One region of the Sporomusa termitida genome, then DNA from elsewhere that is predicted to be linked to it. Evidence: riboswitches for the same ligand, from Rfam matches in the RefSeq annotation. Region 1 holds a riboswitch; each other region holds the start of a gene.

Region 1 (10,655 bases):
CCATATTGGCATCGCGCTGGCGTTTGGCTTTGTCATTGTTGTTCTGATTTATGCCTGCGGGCATATTTCAGGTGCCCATTTTAACCCGGCGGTCACACTTTCCTTTTTCGCTGTGGGTAAATTCAGCCCCGGCCAGGTTGCGCCTTACATCATTAGCCAGTTATTGGGCGCATTAAGCGCGAGTACCGTGCTGCGGCTGCTGTTTGGCAATTTGTATGATCTGGGCGGTACGTTTCCTTCGCTGCCGGTGGGTCAGCACCTTATCGGCGTGTCTTTTGCCATTGAGTTCATCTTTACTTTTTTCCTGATGTTTGTCATTATCAGTGTTGCCACCGATGCCCGGGCGGAGGGCAGCTTCGCCGGGCTGGCCATTGGCCTGACTGTTTTTATTGGCGCTGCGGTGGCCGGACCGGTCTCCGGCGGTTCTTTCAATCCGGCCCGTTCCATTGCGCCGGCTGTTATATCCGGCAACCTGGCACACCTCTGGCTGTATATTGTGTCACCGGTGTTAGGCGCGGTTTCCGCGGCCGTCATTTATAAGTTTCTGGAAGTTCCGCAATTGCGTAAGCAGTGCAGTAACTAACCACAGGCAAAGGAGCGGATAAGATGGAAAGACAAAAAGCATCTCTTACCGGTGGGGTTATGGCGGCGGCCATAACCCTGTTTCTATGGTGGCAGGCAATTGCCGGCGGTGCAGCCGCCGGCAGCAATAACGGCCCTGCGGGTTATGCCGCCAGGGCGGCGCTTATTAACCCGGCAGTGCTGCAGGTGCTGCTGGCGAATAAAAAGGTTAAAGTGATTGATGTCAGGCCGCCGGAGCAATACCAAGCCGGGCATATTCCCGGGGCCATAAATATGGGGGTGAGTGATTATGCCGGTACCCCGGGAACGATTCCGGAGCTTGGCCACCTGGCGGCGGTGCTGGGCAAGCGGGGAATTACAAATCAGGATACCCTGGTTCTATATGCCGGCAACGATAAACACGGGCCGGCATATAGTGCTCATTTATGGTGGCTGCTGGACATGGCCGGCCATTATAAGGTAAAGCTGCTGGACGGAGGTTTGCGTGCTTGGGAAACGGCAGGGTACGGAATAACCGACAGGGCCGCGGCGGCCGCGGCCGGCCATTTTCAGATCATTGGACCGGAAACCGGCAAATTAGCGGTAATGGCCGAGGTACTGGCGGCTGTGGAGCAGCCTGATCCCGGCACGGTTATTCTCGATGTCCGGGAATGGCCGGAGTTCGCCGGTGCCGTTCAGGCCCCGGGGGCGGCCAGGCCGGGACGGATCCCCGGGGCCGTGTGGCTGTACTGGGCCGATACTCTAAACGGTGATCAAACCCTTAAAACTGCCGGCGAATTGAAGCAATTATTCGCAGCCAGGGGCGTTACGCCGGATAAAAGAGTTATTATTTATTGTCAGGCCGGTGTTCGTGCCGCTCATACCGCCTATGTGCTAAGCGAGCTGCTCGGGTACAAACAGGTACAAAATTACGCAGGGTCCTGGGCGGAGTGGAGTCGAAACAGGGAATTGCCGGCAGACAGCGGCCGGATTGCCGGGCAGGAACAAGGCGGCAGTCCTAATTTGAGACAGGCGGCAGGCCTGTGAGTCTCCCCGTAAAGGATCTTACGGCCTGTTAAACCTTGCGATCAGGCAATCCAGCGGCCGGATGACCGGGTTCAGGGTACAGGCGTAGCAAAACGGGACAAAAGGTGAAAATCTGTCCTGATTTGAATCTTGACGGGGGGCGTAAATGGTGCAATACTCAAAGCAACAAAGCCAACAGGAGGGACTATCATGCCATTCACATTACAGGCGGCGACGGCCGTATGGAATAAGATCCAGCAAGGCGACCAGACAGCCACTTCGTTAACGGCATTTATGGGCAATCTGGCCATGGATTTGGCAGACTATCAATCCCACCAGGATATAGAAAAAAAGCTAAGAGAGATTTTTCAGCAGGCCGGCGTGGAATACCCGGAGTCCACCCATGTGCTGCATCTGAAAACAACACTATTGACTGCGCTGAGCCGGCTTGATGCCGGCTAGCGGTAAACGCTAGACCGTTATGTGCTGGTCCTGTAATCCCTATTGCGGCGGCTGTAAGCCGCCTAAGGAAAAACCGGCCCCCTGCCCGGCCTGTGGCACCTATAATTTCCCCGAACGCAAGAACTGCAAGCAATGCGGCGCAGACCTGCCGCCGCCGAAAGCACGGCCAACCGTTATGTGCCTATATATTGGGAAACTGTGTGCGAATCCCTGTAACAAGCATAAAAAGCCATCGCAGGACGGGCTGGTAAAAACCTGTAAATGGCATACGCCTCCCGCCGGCATGGCCGGTCCGGCTGCCGGCGGTGAAGACGGCACAGAATAGGCGGCTGTACCGGCTTTGGCTGTAGCGTTCCAGCGGGGCGGCAGCCTGTTTGCCGGCGGTTTATTCTATACCAAAGGAGAGTGGGAAGTGGAATATCCGTCTTTTACAAATACAGAATTCGGCAGCGAGACGATTATAATGAACAAAGGGGAATATGTGCTGCTTAATATGGTGGATAAAACCAGTGTTCCTTTGGGGAAAACGACGGAAGCAGCCAAACAGAAGCTTGTTGCCATCAATAAAGGACAGTTCGCCTGTTAAATACTGTGAGCTAATACAGTACTAATGACGAATTTTGTCAAAAAATATAGCTACTACATACTTTCTTAACAGGACTTATGGCGAACGTATTAGAATAATACATAATTACAAGAGAGTTCCGAGTTGTCATATCCCCCTGGGGGAGGTGATGACCGAAAGGTATGAAAAGTAATTTTTGTGCCTGCCCAATTGTGCGAAGGAAGTCTGGAAAAACCAGGCTTCTTTTTTTATATGTGTATTAATTCTCAATCTGCGGTCATGCGTGCCGTCCAAGCAATTTGCAGTATTTTATAAATCTGTCTGTTAGAAAAAATAAGGGGGAGCTGTAGTTGATGGTTATGAAGCACACTCATGATGTCTCAGGCTTACAGACCGGGTACTTTATTGCTAACAGGGGGCTACTCTCACGGGAACGGTGGCAGGCCATACTGCGATGTAAGCAGGATTTTCTGCAGAATGAAGCAGAAGATCCGCGGAATTACCCGTACATGGACCAGGAAGTCGCCGCCTCGTGGATCAGATCCCGTAAGTGGGGGGTGAATCCTTATTCGGTAGTTACCAATTCCAATTTAAGCCCGCAAAAATTATCTGAAATTTTAAACAAAAATCATGCTCTGATTGAGGCAACCAAGAATCTGGCCCAAACATTTAAAAAAATTATCGTCGAGTGTGGCTACATCTTTTACTTATTCGACATAGACGGCGTTATCCTGCTGAATGAAGGCAGCCTGGAAAGCTTCACCTCGCTGCCTGAATATGATTCCCGGACAGGTATTGTTGCCAGTGAGGATGCGGAAGGGACTACGGCCCATGAACTGTGTTTCCGTCTTAAACGGCCTGTGCAGCTGCTGGGGCCGGAGCATTACTGTGTGGCCTTTCAAAACAGTATTGCCTCGGCGGTGCCAATCACAAATGAAGCAGGCGAGATTCAGGCCGCCCTGGTGCTGGTCAGTCAGCCGCTGCTGAATACGCCGGAAGAAGAAACCCTTAAAAAGCTGGGGCCCCATAGCATGGGTTTGCTTATTTCTATGGCTATGGTCATTGAGAACCAGCTCTACCTGAAAAGGGCCAATGCTGCTTTATATGTTGCCAATGAAAGGGCCGATGCCTTCAACCGGCAGATGCAGATTAACCAGGATAAGGTTGCCACTATGAATAATGTACTGACGGCTATGCTGGCGTTTATTGACGACGGCGTTGTCGCCATTGACGCCGACGGGCAGATCCTGTATATCAATCCGGCCGGTACCCGGATTCTGAAGCTTAGAGCCGAAGAGGCACATAACCGCAATATCAATGAATTTCTTGGCAACAATTCCTCTTTGCTGGCGTTAGTGAAAAAAGGTGAGAGTGTTTCGACGGAAGAAAGGCTGTGCGTGGGGGCCGACAGAAGCTTCTATCATGTCAGTATCCGGCCGGTGCTAAACCAGTATACCCAGGAATTAGAGGTCGCCCTGTTAAAAATCAGTGGGGCGGAAAAGGTCGCCATTCAGCAAAACAGCAGGGCCGGCAGTACGTCTGCCTATACCTTTGCAGATATTATCAGTGAGAATAAGGAGTTTAAAAAAAGTATGGCTTTGGCGCGGCGCTTTGCCAGTTCACCGGAGAACATTCTGGTGGTGGGGGAAAGCGGGACAGGCAAGGAACTGTATGCCCAGGCCATCCATAATGTGTATTGCCCGCAAGGCCCGTTTATGGCCGTAAACTGTGCGGCTATGCCCCGGGAGTTAATTGAAAGCGAACTGTTTGGGTATGAAGGCGGCAGTTTTACCGGTGCCGAACGGAGCGGCAGAGCCGGTAAGGTTGAACTGGCCCATGGCGGCACCCTCTTTCTCGATGAGATTGGCGACATGCCGCTGGAGGTGCAGGCTGTGTTACTGAGAACGCTGGAAGACAAGCAAATCATGCGGGTTGGCGGCAGCCGTTCCAAGAAAGTTGATTTCAGGCTGATTGCGGCTACCAACAAAGATATTTATAAAATGGTAAAAGAAAATCTGTTTCGCGAGGACCTTTACTTCCGCTTATCGGTACTGACAATTAATATCCCGCCGCTGCGGGAGCGCGGCAACGACATTAAACTCCTCAGTGAATTTTTCGTGGAAAACTATTGCCGGAAACAAGGCTGGCAGGTTCCCAAACTCAGCCCGGCAGCGCAGAAAAAAATCAATGAATACCAATGGCCCGGCAATGTGCGGCAATTGCAAAACGCAATGATTTATGCGGTAAATACTGCCCAGGGTGAGCTGATTAAGCCGGAAAATCTGCCCAACTACATTATTCTGGAAACCTGTCCGCTGAAGATAGAGGAGTTTACAAACCGCAAAGGCCAGGCCGGCGAGCTGCTCTGCCTGGAAAACCTGGAGAAAGTTGCGATACAAACGGCGTTGCTGCATGCCGATAATTATGTGCCGGGCGCAGCCCAGATCCTGGGCATCAGTCGCTCTACCCTGTACAGAAAACTGAAAGACTATGACATTGAATATTAATATACTGGCTGGTGGCAGAGGGGCTGTCACCCTAAGCGAGCCTCCAAAGCACAGAAATGACGGCAACCGGCCGTAGCCGGGAGCCGTCCGTTTGGAAAATCAGGTTTGTGAAATACCGGCAATTACAGCAGCTTATACAACCAGCGAGAGTGGAGCACTTAGGCCGGGGCAGAAGGCTGCAGGCCCTGCCGCCAGCTGTTTGCAGGGGGAATTTAAAAGCGCAGTGCAAGGTTGTTATACCCTACACATGCGCTTGGCTTTGATGTCTGCTATAGCCTCACGGCCAATCAGCCGGCCCGGCCTGGTCGGCAAGGCGGTCAAACCGGCAATGGAAGCAGGGGGACGTTCATTTTGCTTCTCTAATTAGTTACTGCAATTCTTTTGTCAACTCCTGAATTTGTGCGGCTGTTAGTTCTGTTAAGTCCATAATGTCTGCCGGTGTGTGGCCGCGAAGCAACAGCTTGCGGGCGACTGCAAGTTTGCCTTCCAGCCTGCCTTCCAGTTGAGCCCGGCGATGACTTTCGGCGAGGGCAATCTCAATATTGGAAATCATGGCTTCCACCTCCTCGGGTTCTACTTCATTCAGGATAGAGTCAATTTGATTATGCAATGCCGGGGTGATACGCGGTTTGAGCACATGCTTCAACCAAACGGTAAATTGCCGGAAATCATCCGGGTGCATACACCGCAGGCCGTTCATCAAGATCCGCAGGCGGGTAATAATGTCGTCATCCTGCCTGACTGTGCGGTCAAGCAGAAATACACTGGCGATAAGCCCGGCCATGTTGCGGAGGTCATCTTCCTGATAGCGGTTGATGTCCAGCAGAATATAAGAAAAGTCCAGTAAGTGGCTGCCAAATTGATTATGACCTGCCAGCATCTCTTTGAACTGTCCGGGAGCCCGCCAGTTGTCTGTACCATTATAGAGGACAATGGGGATAATGGCAGGCAACCGGTAATCTTTTTTCTCCCGTTCCTGAGAGGGAATATTATTGAAGCTGTTCCGCCAGATTTCAGTCATGTAGAGCAGGAGGCGGAATGGCATGAGGTAATCAACGGTGGATTGCAGTTCCAGCAAACAATAAAAGATAATGTTGTTAGATCCTGTTTTCATTTCATAGACAATATCGGCTTCTTTTTCGGTAAAGTCTTGCAGGATATAGGATTTTTCTACCCGGACCAGGTTTTCTTCCCGGAGGTCGGCGGTCCACTCTTCCCGCACAAAGGTTTTGAGCAGGGCGAGAAAGGTCCGCTTATTGGATAGCAGCTGCTTATAGCCTTTATCATGGGCATGGTGCGAAGTATTAGAGGTATGATCAGCCGGCATGGTATCACATCCTTACCTTGAGTATAGCATAAGCGGGAGGAGGGAGGCAAGATGAACCAGGGGGACGGCGCAACCGCAGGGTTTCCACCCTTCTCCTGGCAGAGGGTGCGCACGGGGTGCTCAAGCAGGAACGGGGCTTCTGCTGTTTCCGTGTTCTTTGCTTATAAAAGGTGTGCTGCTTGGCATTTTTTTTTAAAACGTTAGCGACAAGCCTTTTTTATTTGTCTTGAAAATGTAGACACCGGGTAAGGTTATGCCGGCGGCAAGGAAGGTCAGTCCTGGTTTTGGCCAATCCTAAAATGATATTATGCTCCCAAATATAGACTGAGGGTTTGCCGACAGACTTCCTGCCTTTTGCCCCTGTACGCTTCCACCCGGGGATCTCAAAAAGAGAAATCGATTGAGGCGGCCGCTGCCGGTAAATAACGCTGTCAGGCCTGATAATAAGCGGGCTCTACGGGGATTGTACATGCTGGCATGATTATTGCTAATAAATCAGCTATAAGGAGGTGATCTGCATGGCTGACAACAAAAGCACCGAGGAAAAAGCTCAACAGTCCGAGCAGGCTGAGAAAGAGCAAACTGCCGCTAAACCTCAATTGCCGGCATCAGCACGGAAACCGGGACAGAACTATTCCACACCCAAGGTTAACAAATAACCAGGGTATTGCTTGGGCGCCTGTTATGATACAATCGGCGCCTGCTGTTTGGCTGGGGCCGGAGATAAAGACGCCTTTGGCCAGGTTTCGGCTGAGGAAGGATAACAGGCGCGGATGAGCCCGGAGGGCCGGCGGAGTCCCGGTGCGGACGAGCGTGGCCGGGGCTATTATGGTGATCCCATAATAGTATTGTGTTCGCAAAAGAGGACTGGCCCATGGCTGGGTGTTTTTCCTGCATTGGCGACGGCAAGGCAGAATGTATGGCTCCCAAAAAGAGATCATCCCGTTTGGACCTGGCAAAGGAAAAAAGCTGAGTAATCCTGGTAGAAAGCCACTTTATAAAAGGATAAGCATGCTGGCATGGTTGTTGCATTAATACTGGCCGGGAGATACAGGCAAACCGGAGGAGGGTTCGGGGCAGCGGCTGTAGACACCAATTAAGCGGCCAAAATAACCGCTGGCGGGACGGCTGGTCCGGCAATGCCTAAAGGGGGTGGTGGCAGGTACTAGGGTTGGGCAATACATAAGCGAGTTTTGAAAGGGTTGGTGAGATTATGAAAAAAGAATGGAAGCAACAACACGAAGACGGGAGTTATACAGTCCGAACTTGTGGCTGGTCGCCCCCGGGAGATCACCCGGTAGGCTGCGGCATGAAATTACATGTTAAAGACGGCAAGCTGGTCAAAGTCGAGGGGGACCCTGAACATCCCATCAGCCAGGGCCGGCTGTGTGTCAGGTGTTTATCCCTGCCGGAATTCGTACATCACCCTGACCGGATCATTTATCCCATGAAGCGGGCCCCGGCAGACCGGGGCCAAGACAAGTGGGAGAAAATCACCTGGGATGAAGCCTGGGATATCATTGTGGAAAAGGTAAACGGATTTAAGCAAAATCATGGGGCCGAGTCGATCGTCGTGTTCGGCGGTACCGGCCGGGAAGCCTGCCTGTATTATTATCCGCTTGGTTTTTCGTCGCTCCAAACCCCGAATGTCTGTTATCCGCTCAGCGGCTGGTCCTGCTACGGACCTCGCTGCGCAATTACCGACTATATCCTGGGGGCCGGCTATCCGGAAATTGATTTTGCCGGTCACTATCCGGACCGTTATGACAATCCTGCCTATAAAGTACCTGAATACCTGGTGCTGTGGGGCAAAATGCCATTATGGTCAAACCCCGATGGCTTCTATGGCCATTCGATCGTTGACATGATGAAGCGGGGGACCAAGATCATCTCGATCGATCCCAGATTGAACTGGCTTTCGGCCCGGGCGGAATACTGGATGCAGCTGCGGCCGGGAACAGATACTGCGCTGGCCCTCGGCTTCCTTAATGTCATCATTAACGAAGATCTCTATGACCACAAGTTTGTTGAAGACTGGTGCTATGGTTTTGAGCAGCTTAAAGAACGGGTGCAACAATACCCGCCGGCCAAGGTTGCCGAGATTTCCGGCATACCGGCCGCCAAGATCATTGAATGTGCGAGAGCCATGGCGACGGCCAAACCGACTGCCATCCAATGGGGACTGGCGGTTGACGAAAATCCCAATGGTGTTCAGCTTGGTCATGCCATCCTGTCGCTGTCAGCCATTACCGGCAACCTCGATGTGCCTGGCGGCATCACCTTAGGGCCACCCGCAGCCCTGCTGGGAAAATGGCGGGTGGAAACCCGGTCTCAGATTTCAGAAGAGCTGTGGGACAAGCGGATCGGGGCCAAGGAATGGCCGGCCCTGAGTACTGCCCTGGCGACTACGCATCCGGATGAAACCCTTGATACTCTGGAAACAGGCAAACCTTATAGGCTGAGAATGGGTTGGTTCAACAGCAGCAATTTTATTACCCCCACCAATTCGGCGGCTCCCCAAAGATGGTATGAGGCACTGAAAACGCTGGAATTCAATGTGGTCCAGGATTGCTTTATGACGCCGACGGCCATGGCGTTCGCCGATGTATTCCTGCCGTTGCCGACCTTTGCCGAGCACGATGGCGTAGTGCTTACTCACTTTGGCCGGAATGCGATCTTTGTCGGCGCGATGAACAAAGCGTTCTCGGTTGGAGAATGCAAGTCCGACATTGAAGTTTGTATGGAACTGGGCAAACGCCTCAACCCGGAAAACTGGCCGTGGGCAAGTGTGGAAGAGTTCTTCAGTGACCAGCTCAAGCCAGAGCTGGGTATTGACTTCAACGGCCTGCGGGAAGCCGGCGTGTTCCAGCCGGGGTATACGTACCGGAAACACGAGCAAGGCCTGCTGCGTTATGACGGCGAGCCTGGTTTCAATACGGTGACCGGCAAGGTTGAGCTTTGCTCGACCCTCTTTGAAGAGTGGGGCGAAGATCCGCTGCCTTACTATAAAGAACCGCCATACAGCCCGGTAAGTACACCGGAGCTTGCCAAGGAATATCCACTGGTGCTTACCACCGGAGCCCGGAAGGTTACCTCTTTCCACTCTGAGCATCGCCAGATTAAAAGCTTGCGCGATATTGACCCGGATCCAATTATGGAAATCAATCCGCAAACTGCTGCCAGCCTGGGGATTAAGGAAGGCGACTGGGTCTATATTGAAAACCAGTTTGGCAAGTGCAAGGAAAAGGCTCATTTGATGCCGGCCATTAAACCCGATGTTGTTCATGCCACTCATGGCTGGTGGTTCCCGGAAGAAGAAGCGGAAGAGCCTAGCCTGTATGGGGTGTGGAAATCGAATATCAACACACTAATCCCTCATAAGCACATTGGGAAGCTCGGCTTTGGTGCTCCTTTCAAGAGCATACTCTGCAAGGTGTATAAAGCAGAAGATTAAGAAGATAAATTTGAATGGAGGGATAAGGATGTCGCGTAATGGCTTAATGATTGATTATGAATATTGCACAGGCTGCCATAGCTGCGAGGTTGCCTGCCGGAATGAAAGAAATATCCCTAAGGACAAATGGGGGATCAAGATGACGGAAGTGGGTCCCTGGAATGTAGAAGGCGATAAGTGGGAATGGAATTTTGTTCCTGTTCCTACCCAGCTCTGTGATTTATGTGAAGACCGGGTGGCCAAAGGTGAGAAGCCGGCTTGCGCTCTTCACTGCCTGGGTCAGTGCATGGAAGTGGGACCGGTGGAGGAACTGGCCAAAAAGATGGCAGATAAAGGCAAAAAGGTAGTAATGTTTGTGCCGTAAGGCGAGAGCGCTCAGCCGTAGCCTGAGGCCTTTATAAGCGAGCTCCAGTGCCATGACTGGTCCCGGGCCGGGACCGTTGTGGCATTGTGTTTTTAATATCCTGGCAGCGAATCGGTTTACAGGCAGCTGCAGCGGACAAGCCCGGGCCTATTCCTAATTTGATACAGGCTTGCAAAACAGAGCAGCTTGCTTTCGCCTGTTTTTCCTGGCATGAACAGGAATTAAGGATTGGAAAATCCTAAAAAGAGATTGTAACCCTACTGCCGGCCGCCGGGGAAAACTAGCGCCGGCCCTGATTATAAGCTGGTTCTGACGGTATTTAATTTCTTTGGCATACTTATTGCGAGATTACTTTGACGACAATGCAGTGGCAAGCATTGTTAATCAGG
Region 2 (10,655 bases), 1.2 Mb from region 1:
ATTTCTCCGGTAATAATTGTACGCGCTCGCCAGTAGTTGCAGCCACTCAAAACACTCATTGCTGCCAGAAAAATAACGAGAATAGTAACCGTTAGTTTCGTTTGAATACTTTTCATCTTAACCTCCTGTTAATTATGGAAAAGCCTTGTTTTATGCCTCATCCCCGGACTGTCAGACGCTTTAGTTGTACTATCCATGCGAACAAGTTATACTTCCAACTGGATAAAAAGAACCTTTTCTAAAGCGCTGTCTTAGTCAAATCCTCCCTTCCACCGCGCCGATATTCGGCTTTTCGCATAATTCAAGTTGCAATTATTGTGCCATGATCCCAACCCCCATAATAGGTTTACTTTATTCTTCGCCGGGACATAATTCTTCAATTATGGCATAGCTTGTCTCAATTTGATTAGGCAGCGCAGCCCATCAACCCCGTATCGGACTTTCACCGGCAAGCACTTGCTACCATAGTGGGCGCACTGGAAAAAACCTCAGAGGTTCGTCCTCTGAGGTTTTTTCTAGTAATGATTATACTAAGCGGCCTGTAATTTGAACCACAGACTGTAATTATAATTCATCATTGGGCTGCAATCCGTATTGCTTTATTTTCCTATAAAGAGTGGACTTACTAAGACCTAATATTTTCGCTGCATAGCGAACATGGTTATTGGAATTATCGAGAGCTTTTTTAATGACCTCTTTTTCCATTTCTTTGACGGAAAGATTAACTGTCAGCGCCTCATTACCGGTTATTGATTCTATTTCCTCTACCGTTGTTTCGATTACCTCTTTTGCCGGCAGGACAGGAGTGGGAGAAGCGTTTACTATTTCATCCGGAAGATGTTCAGGATAGATAATACCGTCAGTGTTCATGCACACCGCATAGGAGATTGCGTTACTTAACTGGCGAATGTTCCCGGGCCAGTTATACTGCAATAATATATATTTCGCCGCGTTGCTTAAAATAGGTTTATCGATAGACTCCGCATTAGAGTAAGTAGTAATAAAGTGATCCATCAGTTGAACAACGTCTGAGCCTCGTTCCCTTAATGGTGGTATATTGAGCTTAAATACGGATATACGGTAGTATAAATCCTCCCGGAATAATTCTTTCTTAACTAGTTCTAACAGATTTTTATTCGAAGCGGCAACCAAGCGGAAATCAACAGGAATGTAGCGGGTACCGCCCAAGCGCATAATCATTTTATCTTCCAATACCCTAAGCAGGACGGCCTGAAGCGCTACAGGCATATCGCCAATTTCATCAAGAAAGAGCGTACCGCCGCTGGCTTGTTCAATTTTCCCGGGTTTGCCGATGCGTTCGGCGCCGGTAAATGCCCCTGGCTCATAACCAAATAATTCGCTTTCGATTAGATTTTTGGGAATTGCCGCACAGTTTACGGCTATAAAGGGGCCATCCGGCCTGCTCTCATTATGGATTGCCTGGGCAAAGACCTCTTTGCCTGTTCCGCTTTCCCCTTGTATAAGTACATTAAAATTGTAGCGGGCAAATCTTTTTGCCAAACTTTTTAATTTTAAGGATTGGGGAGAAGTGCCTACTATGTTTTCAAACGTAAATCTCGTTGTAAAACCATTGCCTGAATACCCTTTAAGTGTTTGGTTAACTGGTTTAAGCGTTATTAAGTAACCTATATTATTATTATTATAATTCTTTATTGGCTGGATCAGGCCCGAAAATAATTTTTGCTTTGTTTTTTTAATACTAATATTAGTATTTATACTGGGTTTTTCGGTCTCGAAAATAGACTGGACAAAAGGCTTGTTTTCAATAATGTCGCTAATCTGTGAACCTACAAGTTCTTGGGGAAGATGCTTGAATATTGCATCGGCAGCTTCGTTAGCTTTTGTAATCACCCCGCACTCGTTAAGCATAATCATAGCATCTTCTGTGCCTGTAAGCGCAATATGAAACAATTCCTTATTTACTGAAAGCTGAAACTCCTTCTGTATTGTTTCCGCCATAATAACAGCAAGGCCCAGTGAATATGGATTTTGACGGTCAAAGCGCGGGCTGCATATAGTCAGCGTTCCTTCCAGATTGCTGTTCGCGTCAAAAATAGGCGCAGATGAGGCAGAAATATTATTAAATATTCGGCAGAAATGTTCGGGTCCGCAAAGCTGAATGGGAGTCCTAAAATGTATACACAGATCATGCGCACAGGTTCCGATAGTTTCCGCTGTCCAAATTGTACCCGGACTAATGCGGAACTTATTTTTCCCCAAAGCGTGAACAACACGAAGAATAAGGCCATTTTCATCGCTTAGGAAAATATAGGACTCAATAAGGGACAGCATATTTTCCAATTGGGAGATATAGGGGCTTGCGGCTTGAATCAAAAAGTTTTTTTCTTTAATTCGGTTTTCGAAAGAAACTGCATCCATAAGGGGCGGATTACTATAAACTAAAGGGTCAAGACCATTTTCACTTGATCTTATCCATGACTCTACTATTTCCGGCCGAACCAGGCTAACTTGAGCTGGCGTAATTTTTTTTTGGAGCAAATCCATTTTCTGCTGCTTAATATTCTCTATAAGAATATTATTCTCGGCATTAATGCGTTGAGCATTGATATTATTTAAATTTTGTATAATGGGGCTGATTAAATATTCCAGAGGTTGCATAATGACGCTCCCTTTCTTACCTGTACTTTTCTCCTGGTTTCCTTATCCCCCTATCCATTGGCAAAATTGTCGTATTTATTTCAGTTTTCTTTCTATTTTATCGCTGGAGTGGCTGCAAATAAAAAATCAGCTTTGCCAAATTCAGCTTCCTTTCAACAGGGAGTACTTGAAAAATAACCTGGCAGTTCCTCCGGTCCGCAACTGCCAGGTTAAGCCGTCCGCCCTTTGTGTTGCTTCCAACCGGTATTCTTGGTAATAAACCGTATGTCTCTAAACGACACAACACAACTCCAAGCAGGCCGGCTTGTGCATGTATGGCTTGCAGAATCGAGATGCAAAAAAGCAAAGGAAGTCCCCCGGAAGGACTTCCTTTGCTCAAAGGCAGGCATGAAAATTACTTCTCACACCCTTACGGTCATCACTTCCCCCTGAACTGGAAATGATGACTCGGAACTCGCTCTTCATCTATAATGTTCTATTTTTCATTATGGGATAAAATACTGCTTTGTTTGATAATTCTATTCTACGGGCCAAGTCAGGCTATTGTCAAGATATTATTAATCAATTTGGGACACGGGTATGTCACAATTAAGAAATTATGTCCCAGCCTAGCTAAATAAGGCGCATATTTTTGGGGTTTGACCTATGGCACAATACTTGCATCAAATTATATAGTAAGCCGCACGGTTCGCATTGCTATTTGGCTTAGGTGTATTCCCGGTTATTATCAATAAAAATTAACTAGATAAGGGGTGGTTCATGTCAGTGAAGCGTGGTTTTGTTTTGAGGAAAAAATAAAATAGAGAGGACATGATGAAAATGAATCGTTGGGAAAAGCTTGAGCACAAGCCAGCGCCATTGTTCGCCCCTGCTTTTGGACCACTTGCGGGAATAAGGGTATTGCTCAATGGAACGGTTGTGGCGGCTCCCTTCTGTGCTACGATGATGAGTGACTTTGGCGCCGAGGTAATTGCGCTTGAACGGCCCAAAGTAGGCGGCGATCCTGCCCGCCATCAGCGACCGCAGATTGCGGAAGGAAACAAGCATATCGGTGGCGGCTGGGTGCAAAACTCCAGAAACAAACTAAGTTTCGCACTGGAGACCAACCTGAATATACCGGAATCCAGAGAAATCTTTTTGTCCCTGATTAAGAATTCTGATGTTTGGATTGAAAATATGGTTTGGATTGACAAGCTGGGTATCTCCGACGAAATGCTAATGGAGGTCAACCCCAAATTAGTTATCTGCCACATTAGCGGTTACGGGACTTCTGGCTTTGGCGGTGATCAAAGACAAATAAACCGACCCGGCTATGACCCCTTGGGGCAATCTGAATCCGGGTGGGCTTTGCTGCAGGGTTATCCTGACCGTGAGCCCTACTATGCGCAGCAGTATATAGGCGACTACCTGACAGGTTTAATCGCAGTCAATGGCATCCTGATGGCTTATATGAATGCGCAAAAAACCGGCAAGGGCCAAAGCATCGATGCTAGCTTGACTGAAAGCTGGATGAGGCTGATGGATGACAACTTTGTACTCTGGACCACTAGCCAAACCCTCAAACACAGACAGGGGATTATGCAAACCGCTTTCCAGCCGGCCGGTGTTTTTGAATGTGGAGACGGAGGCTATATTAATCTTGGTTCCTATGGCAAAACAGCTTACAATAACGTATTAAAAGGCTTTGGCATCGACTCGGAGAAATACTCCTACGAAGAATGCAGCAGCTCACCTGAAGCAGTTGCCAGTCCGTTGGGCCGTGAATTGGATGGTATTTTCAAAAAATTCTTCAAGGAACATACGGCCCAGGAAGCAATAAACATCTGCATTGACAACAAGATCTCAGCAGCACATATTAAAACCGCTGAGGAAGTTTACAATGAACCCCACTGGCACCTGAGAGGTGACTGGGTAAAATACACCGATCAGACGCTAAACAAGGACGTTGAAGCCTTTGGTATTATACCCAAGCTCTCAGAAACCCCGGGGCAGGTATGGCGTGGCGCCCCGGCCCTGGGCCAGGATACTAGCAGGGTACTTACCGAACTTCTTGGCTACAACGAAAACGAAATTGAAGCCTTAAAAGGCAAGGGGGTAATTGATTAAAGCATTGTTTTTAAAAAACAGCTAATAGCAGCGTACAGCAATGAAGGGTTGGCAGCGGCATAGTCGCTCCAACCCCGTTTCTTTATTCTATATTATACTGCAGTAGACAAACATGGCTAAAAATTCGCAAGCATAATTAATTTGGGACACATGGTTTCACAAATAAAAATGTTTGTCCCAAAGCCCAGTTTGACTGGCGAAAACCGGGGTTTTATCGTTTGGCACAATACTTGCAACATTAAAAAGAATGTAGAATGCATACTGCTCTTTTGTCGACTGTGTAAGCCTGTGAAATCAAGAGATTTCCACAGAAAATCATGTAACTTATAGAGAGGAGTGAAATAGCATGTGTTTTAGACCGCCTGAAATAAAAAAGCCGATAATATGTCCGGCCTGTGGGGCGAGGAACCCAGGGATCAATACAAAATGCAAGAAATGCGACAAGCCACTACCTGTTGAGTCTAAATAAAGGAATACTTGGCATCAGCCGGGGAACCCCCCGCTGAGGTTAGTGGGAGAGTGAGTATTTAAAGGAGGTGACCCAAAGCGCGCAGGATAGTCACACAGGAATTATTTAAAACCTAAATTTTCAAAGGAGGAAGCTATATGTCCGGAAAAGAATGGCAGTGGCAGGAAGGCGAATATACGGTAACCCGTTCTACTCATTGGTCAGGACCGGGTTGTCATGATGGATGCGGCCTTCTGTATTACACAAAAGATAACAAATTAGTAAAGGTCGAGGGCGACCTTGATAATCCCTATAACATGGGCAGACTATGTATGCGTTGCCTGAATCAGGTTGAAGCCTATAATAGTCCCCAACGTCTGAAATGGCCTTTAAAGCGGGCAGGTGAGCGCGGCGAAAACAAATGGGAACGCATTTCCTGGGACGAAGCTTACGATATTATCGTTGAAAAAGTCAAAGGTATTCAAGCAGAATTTGGTGGAAAATCAATCATCGGCATGGAAGGTACTGGCAGAAATATTATCTGGCAGGTACCTTATCTGACCTATGCTGCATTTGGCAGTCCAAACTATGTGCTGGGATTCCTAAGCGGCGATTCCTGCTATCTGCCCCGAGCTGCGCAGCAGGCTGTTATGAATAGTGACTTCTTCGTTTGTGATACTGCACAATTTTTTGAAGAGCGCTATAATAACCCCGAGTTTAAGTGCCCGGAAGTGATCGTTATCTGGGGTAATAATCCTATCATCAGTAATGGCGATGGATTCTTTGGCCACTGGATTGTTGATGAAATGAGAATGGGAGCTAAACTCATCGTTGTCGACCCTCGTTTGACGTGGTTGGCAGCCAGAGCCGACTACTGGCTGCAGTTAAGACCGGGAACTGACTGTGCGCTGGCGATGGGTATGCTGAATGTCATTATCAACGAAGATCTTTATGATCATGACTTTGTTGAAAACTGGTGTTCAGGATTTGAAGAATTACAAGAACGGGTTCAGGAATATCCGACTGACAAGGTTGCTGAAATTACCTGGGTTCCTAAGGAAATTATCGAAGCTGCCGCCCGGCGTTACGCTACTGCCAAACCGGCAGCTATCCAATGGGGTCTGGCTATTGACCAGCAAGTTACCGGTATTGCGACCGCCCAGGCCGTTAACAGCTTATGGGCGATAACCGGAAATACAGATGTTCCGGGTGGTAACGTCATTGCCAAGAGCGGGTTCAATGTTGATGATGGATATAGCTGCGGTTACGGCTGGCTGCCTAAAGATGTCCAGGAAGCGCGCTTTGGGAATGAGAAAAATCCTCTTAAAAAATATGGTTTGGCTTCAACCGCCCATGGGGATACAGTCCTCGAAGCCATTGAAAATGGCGGCCAGCCCTACCCGGTTAAGATGTTGTGGCTGCAAACCACCAATACCTTTGCCAACATGGCATCTGAGGCACCAAGAGTATATGAAGCAATGAAAAAAGTCGAATTCAATGTAGTCGTTGATCTCTTTATGACCCCGACTGCAGTTGCTTGTGCAGATATCGTCTTACCTGCAGGCATGAGTGCAGAACGCGATAGTTTCAGAGCATGGTTTGCACCGCTGCGTGCTATCACCAAGTTAACGCAGTATGAGGAATGCAAATCCGACGAGCAGATTATTCTTGACCTTGGTAAACGTCTGCACCCCGCAGCGTTCCCGTGGGAAACTGTGGCAGACTGGATAAACTGGAAAATGGGCAATGACAAAGACAAATATCCGGATGCCTTCAAGTATGAATGGTCCGAAGAAGGTAAAAAGTTCCGGGAAAGAGGTAATACGAAAGGTCTTACTTATTCGGAACTTAAGGAAAAGGTTTATATTTACCCCGAATGGCAGTACAAGAAATATGAAAAAGGCCTTCTGCGCCGTGATCGGCAGCCTGGTTTTAATACTGCGGACGGCAAGGTCCAATTGTATATTGACCTGTTTGACGCATTTGACGTTGATCCGCTGCCGGCTCATGTTGAACCCCCGGAAAGTCCCTACTCAGATCCTGAACTATATAAAGAGTATCCGTTAATTCTAACTTCAGGTGCACGTTCATGGGAATTCTTCCACTCTGAACATCGGCAGCAGCCGACTATGAGAATGTTCCATCCTCAGCCCTTGGTAGAAATTCACCCTGATACTGCTAAAAACTTGGGTATTCAAGAAGGAGACTGGGTGTGGATCGAAAGCAAGCGTGGCAGGTGCAAACAAATCGCCACATTAAAGGCTGCTATTGACCCCAGAGTAGTAAGTGCTGAGCATGGTTGGTGGTTCCCGGAAAAAGAAGGCGCCGAACCGAGCCTCTTTGGAACATTTGATTCCAATATTAATAACCTCACCTCCCAGTGCCAGAACGGGCCTACCGGTTATGGAGCACCCAACAAAAACTTGCTTTGCCGGATTTATAAAGCGACGGAAGAAAATAGCAAAATAATGCCCAGTGAGCAAGTCACCAGAAGAGGAGGATGGGAATATGTCAGAGCTCAACTGCCAGAATAAAGAGACTAAAGGAAAAGCCGCCGCCTTTCCCGAAGCCAGAGAAGGCTTGGAACGCCTGCTAAAATCAGAGGATACCTCTGGTTACGGCCTGTTAATTGACTACGAATATTGCACAGGCTGCCACGCTTGCGAAGTTGCATGCATTAAAGAGTTAAATCTTGGTCTTAATCAGTATGGCATCAGGCTGCTGGAAGATGGACCCCGGAAGCTGGCGGATGACAAATGGGATTTGAATTATATTCCGTTCCCAACATCGCTATGCGATCTGTGTAAGGACCGAACCGCTGAGGGCAAGATACCCAGTTGCGTGCAGCATTGCCAGGCGCTGGTAATGAGTTACGGCCCTGTTACGAAACTAACTGAGAAAATGGCCAGAAAGCCCAAAATGGTATTGTTTACACCTAAATAAGGTCTGGCTGGGGTATATGCTAGTGGTTTACCCGGAGACAAAGAGGATTTTCCCCTTTGTCTTCTTCAGGTAATCATTGTAATTTGTAATTAAGGAGGAATGGAAATGCAAATTACTGAAGAAGACATCATGAATGCCAAAAAGGCTTTCGAAACTAAGGAAGAACTTGCTGATGAGGCAACCGCAATCCTTTATGCCAAGGCCTTAACACGAAACAGCAAAAAATTTCCTGAATTACCGCAAAAAGTTAAGTATGTTGCGTTAAAGCAAGAATCAGGTAAGTATATTGTCGACTGGAGATCAACAGAAACCTGTTCTGCGGAAGGCAGGCCTTAAGAAATCAGCTAACCATTTGCCTGATATCGAACAAAAGGCAAGCTACAACCTTAGTAAAATCACAATGTCATTAACTTAAGGAAACCAAAAAGAAGAATCATAGATAAGGTGAAATCTCAGCCTTCCTACGTTTCTTTCTTTTTGGTTTTTTAGAGTAGTAACTAGGCTGTATTTTAATCCGGGCACCAATCTAATTCGCAAGGAGGGATGTGCTGAATGGGCACGTGCTTAAGCTGTAGCGAATGTGGAAGATGTAAAAATATCAATAGTAAAATTATAAAATGTCCAAATTGTGGTCGCGCTAATCTTAAGGATGAGAAGATTTGTAAAAGATGTGCCGTAGCACTTGAACCTAATAAGGTTTTAAAATAATTCTGTGTAGAGCCACTAAACAGTACCATTTTAAAACTACTCTAATACCTCTATTTACACAAAACATGTTATAGCTATGGATCGCTGGATCTTATAAAATCCTTGCCGCTTGGTTGAGATCACGCAAAAGATCCTGGCAGTCTTCGAGTCCGGCGTGGAAGCGTAAAATATAACCATCGGGCAGGGGTGTAACTTCGCGCTTGGCATGCACCGGCAATACAAGCGACAAATGCCCGCCCCAGCTTTCAGCAACCCAGAACAGGTTCAGGGCATCGACAAAAGCCTCGACCTGCTTTGCCGGCAGATCTGGCCGGAAAACGACGCTAAAAAGACTATTGCCTTGGCCGAAATAACGCAGAAAACGTTCGTGATAAGGTGAGGTAGCCAAAGTCGGCGACAGGACGCCGGTGACAAACGGCTGTTGCAAAAACCATTCGATCAGCCGCGCTGCGGTGCCGGCGTGTTGATTGAGACGTTCTTCGGTCGAATCAATTCTGTGATAAAGTCGCGAACAAGTCGTTGGTGCAACCGCGCCATTACCGGTTGCGCGCAATTCAGCGGCGATGATCCGCAGATCTTGTGGGTGCTTGGCAATAACAATCCCCGATGGCGTATCACCATATCCACCTTCGTATTTTGTCGTCGCTTGCACAGCAATGTCGATGCCATGTTCAAGAGGTTGAAAACGGACGTGGCTTGCCCAGGTATTGTCCATAACAGTACGTAACTTGGCATTTTGCGCTATAGCTATCATGCCATCGATGTCGGGGATTTCGAAAGTACCGCTGCCCGGGGCCTCGATATAGACAAGCAAGTCTTCGCGTAATGGATACTCGCTACGCGCTTTTAATAAGAGCGGGCGAAATTCATCGGCCGAAGCCCCTGCTGGATAACGGATTTGCTTTATGCGCCGCCGGTTCAGAAACCGGAGCATGGGCCCGTATACATTATCAGGAATAAGAACCGCTTGCGGGGAAAACGCGTCTACAGTTGTTGCAATCGCGGCTAAGCCCGATGGACAGATGACGGCTCCATGACCTTTATGCAAGGCCGCAATTTTTCTACACACAGCGTCAGCTTCAGGGGTCAGCGGCACGCCATATTCCGCGCCGCCATAAGGTGCTCTGCCGCATTTGTCTGCTGTGCGATAGGTCTCAAGCTTGGGAAACAAAACGGAACTCTGCCCCCAGGAACCGGTTTGCGAAAAGCGGGCTGCATCGCCAAGGCCAGCTGGATTTGGATGTCCGCAAACCGCATAGGGATCGGCAACAGGATCATGTAGAAGTCGTGTTTTTGGCGAACAGAGCGCAAGAAACGCACGTCTTGCTTCGCATTTGATTGAAGCTTCTAGTATTTTGCCTTCCACAGGAATTCTCCTCCAAAGTTTATCGTATAAAGCCATAGTTCTTTAAGGTAATATCTAATATTCGCTATAATGAGAATAGAGATAAACACCAACGGCAAAAAATACACCGCCCAGGCCGGTCAGAATCAGAGCCGCTTCCCATGCCTCGCCGCTCCAGGCGTTTGCCCGCAGCAGGGTATTGATCGCGCCGATCGGGAACCAGCCGGCTAAAAAGCTCAGCCAGGCGGGCAGGTTTTGTATGGGAAAAAACGAGCCGCCAAAAAAGGTCATCGGGGTAATAAAGAAGCTGTTCACCAGTGAGATATCATCAACCTGTCTGACCAGCATGCCCACAACCAGTCCCAGCGAGCTGAAGCAGAAGCCGCCCAGCAAAACACCGGCGAACCAGGTGCTGCTCTTGATGCCGATACCAAAGGAAATAAAGCCGACAACCAGAATCAAGCT
Region 3 (10,655 bases), 1.1 Mb from region 1:
AAAATTAAACCCTTACCGCAATACCCCTGCTCAAGAGCAAGAGACACCTATAAACGGCAAATACCCTGGTGCTTAGCGCCCACCAGGGTATTTGCCGGTTACCATTATTTTTGTTGTTCCTGCACGAACTTGGCATTTATTTCTTCTGCCAGCATTTCCATATCATGTTGCTTAATAAAATCCCAGCCTAACCATTTAAATCCGGCATTGTCAGGAAAACCAGCCATCCCGGCCGGATGCACAGAGGGGAAAAACGCAGCTCCGCAAACCCGGGCGATATGCGGCCCTGTCAGAAATGCCGCCAGTTCCTTATACAATTTCATTTTATCCGCTTTGACCAGCACAGACACCGGAAAGGCCAGAGCCCCGTCACTTGGCCAAACTGTCTTAATATGAGAACGATCAGCAATCGTGTTAGCAAAAAAATAAGGCATAACATGAATAGGCGGAATATCGGCCTGATTACTTCTTAACGCTTTGATCATCTGCGCCGGATGCAGGCCATATCTTACAGACCGCGCCAAGGCCGTCAAACCGGCTTCACCATATTCCTTATAGTAGTTTAATTGCACAATATCACAAAAAACATCATTGTGGCCACGAATAGCTATCTTTTTTTCATAAACCGGCTTTAACAAATCACACCAGCTGTTGGGCACAGGCAGATCACCAAGCCGCTGCAGATCAACCACAATGACCAGCACATTTACCGCAATTACCGCAAAATGTCCTTCTTTGTCGATTAAGCCGGCTTGTTCCAGACGGGGATCAATATCTGCATAGCCAATCGGTGAAAATACACCGTTTCGCACAAAGCGTTCCATAAACAGCGGGTTAAAAAAACTATAACCGGCTGTCATCAGAATATCGGGAACTTCATCCGGGTCTTCAAAGTATTTAATATAATCATCATAATTAACCATATTGGTGGAAAAGGCCTCTGAGCAATACTCCAGTCTGATTTCTCCGGCCTGCCGCATTCCCTCAATAAAGCGGCTTAATTCCGCTTCCAGCGGCACCTTGAGCGGGCAAGGCAGCAGCGAAACCATATTGAGTTTGCCGGCATTCGCCGCCCCTGTTTCCAGGCGGCGGTATAAACCGGCATCGGCAATATGTTCTTCCAACAGTTTACTAAAGGCTTCCATGTTGATTTCTTTGGTTTTTAACGCTGTCTTTAATTTGAGGACAGGCCCCAGTTGCTGCAATACGCCATCATCGGCCAACTGCGGAAAACCATTATGAATAAACACAGCCCGGGTTGCCGGATAGTTTTCAATCAACTGGCCAATGGTCAAATCGCTAAGTTCCAAACAGATCCCCCCTCACTTATGGTGTAATTATTTAATCGCAGCCGGAATGTCATTAATCAACTCACCCTGGCGCAATAATTCTCTAATGCCTGCCAGCTGACGGTCGATTTGTTCAAGCCGGATCAGGTTCTTTCGTTCTGCCGGCGTTGTTTCAATAATCTGATTTATGCCCCCGTTTTTTATAACAAGCCGTTTATCGCCCATGAGCGCCAGGATCGGGTCATGGGTAGCCATAAGCACAATCTTTTCCTTGTCAACAAGCAGCTGCAAGGCTTGCTTACGGTCAATCCCGGCATTCTCAATTTCATCAATCAGGATAATCGGCGACGAACTTAAGTATGCCGTATCAGCAATCATAAGCGCCCGCGATTGGCCGCCGCTCAGCGCAGTAACAGGTGTGTCCGGCTGAAAGGGTTCACCGGCCAGTCCGTTAGCCTTATCCACAATATGCTGGATAATGTCCCGGTCTTGTTCAACCATTCTGCTCTCGGCATGCATCCCGACAAACTCACGGACTGTCAGATCCATAATGAAATTCATATTTTGTGATAATTGCGCCACCAGCTTATGTTCAACGGCAAATCTCCTGGTCATGTCCGGAACTTGCCCATTGACCAGAATCTGGCGTTTGGTCGGCGTATCCCCTTGGGCAACCCATTCTATATCAGCCAGCAGCCTGCTTTTTCCCGAACCGGTTGGACCAACGATACAGATAATTTCACCAGCCCGGATCGTTAAGTCAATGTTTTCCGGGTTGCCGTTTTTATCAATGCCGCCGCAAATGGTTACCGTTGTGATCGTTTTTGCTTTTACTTTTAATTTTTCCATTTGGACCATAAAGGCACTAAACTGCGTTTTAAGTTCCTCATAGCCTAATCCCAAATCCTGCAGCTGGTCTTCAGTAAGGGTCTCAAAGTACAGCTGCACCGTCTGACCGTCATTCCGGTTGCCCGCCGGCAAAGACGAAAAAAAATCAAGCGCATGGGGATAATCAATAAATAACTGCCGCAAAGACAACGCCGCTAATACTTCCCACATAACCATCCGCCTTTCTGAGCATTGTTTTATAGCAAATCCATCTTGCGCACATTGCCCATTTGAAAATCCACACCCACTCGCGTTTGTCCCAAACAGTAGGAGCAAACGGCAGCAGGCATAGAAAAACGCAGACTGCAGCCACCTAACGAATCCCACGGAGCTGCCGTTTTAAATAAACGGCTCACTTCCTGAGCGCCCTGGCCGGTAATGCCATTAACATAAACAATGACCGCCCCGGGATTGGCCTGCTTGACGCGAAAGGCAAATACCTCCCGTTCCGCCTGCGAAACAATATCCCCTTTGGTGATTACGATAATATCAGCCAGTTTCAGCATCGGACCAATTTTGCGGGGTGTATTTACACCGCTAAGATTATCGATAATACACACAGCCATTACGCCGCGAATATGGGGCGAGCAGCGATTGCACAGACCGGCACTTTCAGTAATTAAAAGATCCAGGTTCTGTTTGATCCCCCACTCCAGACAGTCCTGGATATTTGTCACAAAAAAATGATCAGGGCATAAGTTGCCCGATAGTCCGGTCTTGACAAGGACATTGTTTTTTTCATATAGTTTCTGATCCTGGGTTGAGAGACAGTCAAATTTGATCACGCCGGTTTTTACACCGTCCCCCTGTAAGGCTTTAATAATGTTAAGAATTACTGATGTTTTGCCGGCCGAAGGCGGCCCGGCCACTGTGATTAGCTGCATAATATTCCCAATCTCCTATCAATAATATAACTGCCGCATCTCTGCTCCGGCAAATGTTTTATAACTCAAATTTAACACAAACTCGCAAAAATAACTACAATTAAGTCAATATGTAAATAATCAGTATTTGCATTATTTTTTTTTTTGCAATATAATAATACTATTCCCAACATAAACAAACTATATATTTATATTAACCTTGTTTATGTTTGTTTATATTCATTTTTGTTTATGGGGTTCTGAAAATCAGTTTATGTTTTATAATAACTCAATTCTGCGGGTAAATCAATTCTGTTAGACCTGCCACCAGTGGCCGTATTGTTAAATCCAGTTTCTTAATCCTCTAATAGCAATCACAAAAATGTAAATAATACATTGCTCCTTAGCCGAATTGCCTAACCCTTTTATGGCATGGCGCTCGGCCGACCGGTATAGCGGGAAACTGCTATGCTTCCCGTTTCTTTGGAAAGGATGCATTTTTTTGAGGCGGCGCAATCTCTGCGTCTATTTTGTGTTAAAACAAACCCCGCCAAAAATAATTGCCAGGCCTTCTCCAGGGAAGATTGGAAATTATTCTATGCAAAAGGTAGGGTGAGGCATATATGGGAACTTCAGCTTTTACGTTAATAATTGACGACATCGCAGTGGATACACTCCCGCTTTTCATTCAACTTGCTGCCGATACGGCTTCGGTTTATAAGGAAATCGATCTGCTCTATGAAACAGATAAGACCGGCTTTCAAAGCGCCGCCGCCCGCTCCTCTTATGCTAATCATGCCTTATTTACGACCGGCGGCATCGACCGGCAGATTTATGCTGCCAAATATTTGGGGATCATGCTTGCCGCAATAGAAGCGGGCCAAAACTCGCCCTTATTTAAAAAAGCGATCACCATTATGACCAAACGCTGGCATGTATTGTATTGCCACATCAGGGATTGTGAAACCTTTGATTTAGCCAAGGTGATTAAACCCCACTATTACTCCAAACCGGTAAAGGACAGCTATAAGCACAATCTGCTGACAGGGGCAGCCACCCGCTACATCCGGTCTTTTATCACCTTATACCCTTCCATTGACCTGCCGCTGCAAGCCACTTTGAAGTTTTCGCTGTTTATGGCCTGCGCTGTGGGCCGGCCGGTCATTGTATCAGATCCGGAACTTCTTTCAGTCATTCAAACAATCAGCAGTGCCTTAGACAATACCCGGGAAATCAGTTTATTAAAAAGCAGGTTAAATAAATCAGCAGTCAAAAAAATGGCCCGCTATCTAAAAAATGTCATTTATCAAAAGATATTTCAAAATTATCTCGACCCCTGGCAGGATGACCGCCTCCTGGAAGGGTTTGCCCACTGTAATGCTTATCTCTCGGCCGAAGAGGGTATTTCGCTGCTTTCGCCGACCTTGATTGCCCAGATCAAGGAGCGGGACGTTGAACTCCTCTGCCGCCTGTATATTGTAAAAATGGCTGCCGAAACCTTCCGCGCCGGTCAGGTAAAGAAAACGAAAGAAGAAATGGAATTAGATTGTGCTGAATTCGTCATGTTGGGTTTAAATCTGCTTGACTTTGTAAGAGAGTATAAAAAAGCTAAAAAGTATTATTTTGAACATAATGCTGCTTATCTGTACCCGGAAGTGGATAATCTAAAAAAACAGCTAAGTGATTACGAACTGGAAATCCGGCGGCTAAAAACAGATTTAACAGCCAAAAACAAATTATTGGCAGCCAAAGAAGAAGAAATTAACGACCTGGCTGTCAAGCAAGAATTTGTCCTTAATTCAATGTTCACGGAGAAAAAGCTGCCGCAAACCAGCTGTCAGCCTCAACAGAATGTACTTAACGGCCAAGTCAGCAATGTCAGGGCAATGCCAGCCGGCAACCTTACAGCAATATCCGAGCAGCTCCCTGACTCAGAGTCTGCTATAAAACTGCTGGCCACTGTGCAGGCACTGGTTATCGGCGGTGCCGATAGCTGGCAGGCAAAATTGAAAGCCAAGCTGCCTCATTTTACCTATCTGGCCGGCGATGCCGCCGGTTTTGATGAAGCCCTGCTTCTTCATGCCGATATTGTTTTTGCCAATGTGCGCTGTAAATTTAGTCACGGTTGCTTCTATAAGATGATCAAGCTGGTCCGCCAGCATGAAAAACAATTGGTATTCCTGTCTAAAACAAATATTCCCCTGACAATCCGGCAAATGGCAAATGCCGCCGGCCCTCCTGCCCCTGACAGCAATACCCTTGAATACAGCGCGATCGGCTGTGCGGTTGAATTATAAATTTAAGGGCATAATAAAGAAACTACCTGATTGGGTAGTTTTTTTATTATGCCTGCTATAATCAACCGCAGTTGTTTAGGGTTAGGTTATGTTTAAATGCCAAGTCTGATCCCCGCCTTGATCAGCGCCTTGACCTGTATAAAGCATTATACCCGACAACATAAACTAACCAAACTCAACTTATTGTTATCATATTGTTAGATATTCATCGTATTCAAGAGATATATTGCAGTATAGCTAGATATATTTATATTTCGGATGAATTTGACGAAATATATCAGTATTTATTGATTTTTATTATATAATATGCTATATTGTAACTAAGCAAATTACCAAATAAAGGAGTGACAGAGCTATGAAAATCAGTGGCAGAAACAAACTGGAAGCAACCGTAAAAGAAGTGGTAAAGGGTGCCGTTATGGCCAAAGTTGTCATGGATTGTAAAGGCAGTGAACTGGTAGCAGCAATTACGGTAGACTCGGTGGAGGATTTAAAGCTGGCTCCGGGGGACAAGGTTACAGCATTGGTTAAAGCCACCGAGATGATGGTGCTTAAATAATTATAGGGAAAGTTATACTTTCCAGCACGACAAAAATCGGCTTGCCTAAAAGGCTTAGCCGATTTTTCCGTATTTAATTAAATTGATCCAGCGTCGGAATAATTCCGGGAACTAAACCCTGCACACCGGATCGCTAAGCAGAGCGTAAGCTTTAATAATGAATGGTAAATCAAAGAGGTTTTACTTTCATTTTATAAAATGCGGAAGTAAGGAGTATATGAAAAAGTACCCCAGGCATTTCACCTGGAGTACTGCAAGACATTTTTTATTTATCAGCTTTAGCCGCTTCTTCCTTCTTCTCGTGCAGATTTGCGGCCAAGGGACGAAAGGGGGTTACTGTCGAGATGGCGTGTTTATATACCAACTGCTGTTTACCGTCGTTTTCAATAATTACGGTGAAATTATCAAAACCCCTTACGGCTCCCCGCAGTTGAAACCCGTTAACCAGATATATAATTACCGGCACATTTTCTTTTCGTACTTGATTTAAAAAACTGTCTTGCAGATTAATGACTTTATTAGTCAAATGAAACCCCTCCGTATTCATGTTTCTACTTACTCACATCTATTTTACCTTAGACCAAACGTTCCTGCAACATGATTGTAAATTGTTTCCAACGTTTTATCATAATTATTGCGGTTTCCAACGTCAAACCAGGCTATATAAGGCATTCGCCGATAAAAAGTCATTTGACGTTTGGCAAAATTGCGGGTAGCCTTTTTCACCTTATTGACAGCGTGCAGCCAATCCCCGCCCTCGCCCTCCGCCAGGTGCTCAACAATTTCTTTGTAGCCGATCCCCTGCATGGCTTGACAGTTGGCGGCAATTCCCTGGCGCAGGAGTTTCCCTACCTCTTCGGTCAGTCCCTGCTGGATCATAGTATCAACCCGTTGATTAATCCGCTCGTATAAGGCGGCGCGCTCCATAGTAAGGCCAATAACAACCGCATCATACAGGAGCTGATTTGGTGCGGCCTTAGCCTGCGAGACAGTCTCACCACTCAGGGCATGCACCTCCAGCGCCCTGATTATCCGTCGCTGATCATTAGGATGCAGCCTGGCGGCAGTGTCCGGCTGTACCTGCGCCAGCAAAGTATGCAGATGCTGATTGCCGAACTGGGCCGCCAGGCCAAGCAGTTTTTGCCGCAGCCCTTCGTCGCTTGGCGCCTGATTAAACTGATAGCCCTCCAGCAAGGCCCTGACATACAGTCCGGTACCGCCGGCTAGAATCGGAATAATTCCGTCATTATTGAGTTGGGTAATCAGCGTTTGCGCATAGTGCTGAAAATCAACAACATTAAACTCTTCCCAGGGGTCAAGGATATCAATCAGATGATGCACAACCCCGCTGCGCTCGCCGCGGTCAGGTTTGGCGGTACCGACATCCAGCCCGCGGTATACAAGCATTGAATCACCGGAGATGATTTGTGTCTTCAGCCGCTTGGCCAGATCAATGCTTATTTGCGTTTTTCCCACAGCCGTGGGGCCTGTAATGACAATTAAACGCTCCATGGCTGGCCTCCGTTGCCCATCTTTGACCGGCAGTCAATCACCCCGTATTGTACCCGGCTGTACTTGCCGCCTAACACTGTTAATAACCCCAGCCGGACAAACTCAGCACTGCCGGCAGCCTCTTTAACCACCACTTTGTGCCTGGCAACCCGGCAAGCCTGTTGAACCGCCGCCGGCGTGAGCGGGTTCATATTGGCGAGTGTCCTGATCGGGTTTACGTTAGAGCTCTTGTAGAGGGGATTACGAAACATGGGATCAAAGTAAACAATGTCGAAACTATTATCAGCCAGCGTTGTAAGGTATTGATCATAGGCAGTGTTTTCCACCTGTATCCGGCGCAAAGAGCCTGTAATATCCACATCAGAATCAACCGTAACCTGCTGCAGGCCGTACCCGGTTATTAATGCAATCGCCGGCGAGCTTTCCAGTCCGGTCACAGCCCCCTGTGCCCCGGCCACAAAACTGGCGACAATGGCATCTGTCGCCAGGCCTAAGGTACAGTCAAGCACGGACATCCCGGCCCTAAGCCCCATTGCATTCACCATATGGTCATGTTTTCCATTTATTAAGTTTTTTATGCGCAACTCAGCCATACTTAGATGAAAAAAGTACTCACCGGCGGCGGTATGGATGACCGGTCCATTAGCGGCAGCCACAATTAAATCACAGTCCGCGTATTTTTCCTTAATAGCAGCCAGTGACCGGTCCCGGGGGACAAAAGGCACGCCCAGCCGGGCGGCTATATCACGGGCCAGCTGTGTAACAGCCGTTGCTGGCTTGTGGGCAGTTGTGACAATTAAACTCATAGAATCCCCTTATGTCCGTTTAAACATTTTCGCCAGCTCCTCCGGCCCAAATCTTACAATCGTCGGCCGGCCATGCGGACAGGTGTAGGGCAAATCAGTTGTGTACAGCTCGCTGATTAAGGCCTGGATCTGCCGCATATTAAGCGTATCCCCTGCCTTGATGGCGCTGCGGCAGGCTGCCATCTGCAAATAAGCATGGCGCAGCTCCTGGGCAGTGGGCTGATGCAGTTCGGCTATCAGCTTTAAAATTTGCCGGATTACCGGCTCGGCGTCAGCCAGGGGAATATCTACAGGCATCTCACTTAGCCGCATTGTATCCGCGCCGGCCTGTTCCAGCGTAAACCCCAGCTGATAAAAGATTTCCCGGTTTTCGGTCATGCTATCACAATCGCCGGCGGTAAATTCCAGAAAGGGGGTTACTAACAGCTGCTGCACAGGCACCCGGCCTTTGGCCCGGCTCATACGGTCATAGAGTATGCGCTCGTGCGCGGCATGCTGATCAACAATATACAGGCCGTCCGGTCCCTGGGCCACAATATAGCAGGACTCAATCTGTCCCAAAGGGTACAGCGGGCAGGCTGGCTGCTGCCCGTCAGCAGCCTCATCACTTACGATTAGCTGTTCCTCTTGTCTGATCGCCTGTCTGACATCGGCAAAAGAGGCACTCTCCTGCCATAAAGCAGGTGTCCATTGGCGGGAGGTTCCGGCTATAGCGGCAGGTTCCTGCCCGCTGGTCTGACTGTAGCCGCGATATGGCTCAGCAACACCGCCGGCCCCTGTTTGCGGGTTAAAAGTAAAAGCCGGGGGCGGACTAAACTGAGCAGCTGCAGCCGCCTGACTATGGGAGGCAGGCAGGGTCAGACTTGATGAGACTGCTTTATATACTGCCCTGTATATCTTCTGATCATCACTGAACTTAACTTCTTTTTTTTGCGGATGCACATTGACATCAATGGCGTCTACGGGGATATGAATATCAAGTACGGCCAGCGGATAGCCATTTTTCGGCAATAAAGAAAAATACGCATTATCCAGTGCCTTCCCCAGCATGCGGCTGTTTACTACCCGCTTGTTAACCATAAATGTCTGCCACTGACGGGTGCTTTTCAGCATGGCCGGTTTGGCTACATAGCCGGACACAGCAATGCCGTCATGGCTATATTCTACCGGTATTAGCTCCGGCACAACCTTGTGCCCGTAAATATCGGCAATGGTGTCTGCCAGCCGCCCATTGCCGCCTGTAGACAGAATCAGGCGCTGATTGCTGATTAATTTGAAAGCAATCTGCGGATGTGACAGGGACAGCTTGGTGACAATGTCGCTGATATGACCACTTTCAGCCGCCGGTGATTTCAGAAATTTGCGGCGGGCCGGGGTATTAAAAAACAAATCGGTGATAATCACAGTTGTACCACAGCCCGCCCCCGCCTCGCGGACATCTACAGGAATGCCGCCATGAATCTCAACATAACTTGCCAGGGGTTCATCAAGCAAACGGGTAGTCAGGGTAAATTTTGACACGGCGGCAATACTGGGTAAAGCCTCGCCGCGAAACCCCAGGGAATATATTGCTGTTAAATCCTCGGCCGTGCGAATTTTACTGGTGGCATGACGTTTTACAGCCAGTTGGGCATCTTCATAGCTCATCCCTTTGCCATCATCGGTAACACGGATAAAATTCGTTCCGCCATCGACGATTTCAATCTCAATATTCCTGCCGCCGGCATCAATTGAGTTTTCTACAAGCTCTTTAATCACTGCGGCCGGCCGTTCAACAACTTCACCGGCAGCAATCTTATTAGCCGTATTTTCATCTAATACACGGATTACCTGCTCGCTCATAAGCTGCCGTTTTCCTCTCTGGCTTTATTTTGTAATTTATACAGGGTATTGAGGGCCTCCAGCGGGGTAAGAGTCATCACATCAATTGCCAGTATTTCATCAGCAATACTTGAGTTGAACAGGGATATCGTGGCTGCCGGCTGCTGCCGGCCGGCCGGCAGTGGCGCGGGCAGAGGAGTCCGGTCAGTCCCGCCCTGGCCTTTGCATTGCTCCAGTTCCAGTAAAACCTGTTGCGCCCGCTCAATAATACGTTTAGGCAGTCCGGCCAGCTGGGCAACATGAATACCATAGCTTTTATCTGCCCCGCCCGGTACGATCCGCCGCAAAAATACAATATCATTGCCCCGTTCTTTAACCGCTACCGAATAATTTTTAATTACTTTGCTGTATTCAGCCAGCTCGGTAAGCTCATGATAATGAGTGGCAAATAAAGTTTTCGCCTTAACCTTGTCTTTTATATATTCGACAACAGCCCTGGCAATACTCATGCCATCAAAAGTACTGGTCCCCCGGCCGATTTCATCTAAAATAATCAGGCTGTTGGCAGTGGCAAATTTTATGATTTGGGCAGCCTCCGTCATTTCAACCATGAAGGTGCT

What was found. Region 1 has a riboswitch for molybdenum cofactor ahead of SPTER_RS15165 (sigma-54 interaction domain-containing protein). Riboswitches for the same ligand answer to the same signal wherever they lie in the genome.
Region 2: it holds a riboswitch for molybdenum cofactor, as region 1 does, so the genes downstream of both, SPTER_RS20395 (sigma-54-dependent Fis family transcriptional regulator) here and SPTER_RS15165 (sigma-54 interaction domain-containing protein) in region 1, are expected to answer to the same signal.
Region 3: it holds a riboswitch for molybdenum cofactor, as region 1 does, so the genes downstream of both, SPTER_RS09520 (hypothetical protein) here and SPTER_RS15165 (sigma-54 interaction domain-containing protein) in region 1, are expected to answer to the same signal.

Annotation. Positions count from the first base shown of each region.
Region 1 is NZ_CP036259.1:3,207,803-3,218,457, reverse strand. It holds gene SPTER_RS15190 (aquaporin) at 1-583, shown strand, start outside; gene SPTER_RS15185 (sulfurtransferase) at 607-1,608, shown strand; gene SPTER_RS15180 (hypothetical protein) at 1,798-2,049, shown strand; gene SPTER_RS15175 (hypothetical protein) at 2,069-2,374, shown strand; gene SPTER_RS15170 (hypothetical protein) at 2,390-2,635, shown strand; molybdenum cofactor riboswitch at 2,740-2,853, shown strand; gene SPTER_RS15165 (sigma-54 interaction domain-containing protein) at 2,968-5,121, shown strand; gene SPTER_RS15160 (hypothetical protein) at 5,213-5,488, shown strand; gene SPTER_RS15155 (Rpn family recombination-promoting nuclease/putative transposase) at 5,489-6,448, opposite strand; gene SPTER_RS24815 (hypothetical protein) at 6,967-7,107, shown strand; gene SPTER_RS15150 (molybdopterin-dependent oxidoreductase) at 7,662-9,902, shown strand; gene SPTER_RS15145 (4Fe-4S dicluster domain-containing protein) at 9,931-10,266, shown strand.
Region 2 is NZ_CP036259.1:4,394,006-4,404,660, forward strand. It holds gene SPTER_RS20390 (methyl-accepting chemotaxis protein) at 1-116, opposite strand, end outside; gene SPTER_RS20395 (sigma-54-dependent Fis family transcriptional regulator) at 565-2,640, opposite strand; molybdenum cofactor riboswitch at 2,991-3,105, opposite strand; gene SPTER_RS20400 (CoA transferase) at 3,460-4,746, shown strand; gene SPTER_RS20405 (molybdopterin-dependent oxidoreductase) at 5,353-7,728, shown strand; gene SPTER_RS20410 (4Fe-4S dicluster domain-containing protein) at 7,703-8,137, shown strand; gene SPTER_RS20415 (hypothetical protein) at 8,243-8,473, shown strand; gene SPTER_RS20420 (trans-sulfuration enzyme family protein) at 8,937-10,211, opposite strand; gene SPTER_RS20425 (ABC transporter permease) at 10,266-10,655, opposite strand, start outside.
Region 3 is NZ_CP036259.1:2,067,714-2,078,368, reverse strand. It holds gene SPTER_RS09540 (coiled-coil domain-containing protein) at 1-8, shown strand, start outside; gene SPTER_RS09535 (ABC transporter substrate-binding protein) at 105-1,310, opposite strand; gene SPTER_RS09530 (ATP-binding cassette domain-containing protein) at 1,338-2,348, opposite strand; gene SPTER_RS09525 (GTP-binding protein) at 2,375-3,061, opposite strand; molybdenum cofactor riboswitch at 3,429-3,550, shown strand; gene SPTER_RS09520 (hypothetical protein) at 3,664-5,337, shown strand; gene SPTER_RS09515 (TOBE domain-containing protein) at 5,693-5,896, shown strand; gene hfq (RNA chaperone Hfq) at 6,162-6,422, opposite strand; gene miaA (tRNA (adenosine(37)-N6)-dimethylallyltransferase MiaA) at 6,467-7,408, opposite strand; gene SPTER_RS09500 (class I SAM-dependent methyltransferase) at 7,396-8,214, opposite strand; gene mutL (DNA mismatch repair endonuclease MutL) at 8,224-10,056, opposite strand; gene mutS (DNA mismatch repair protein MutS) at 10,053-10,655, opposite strand, start outside.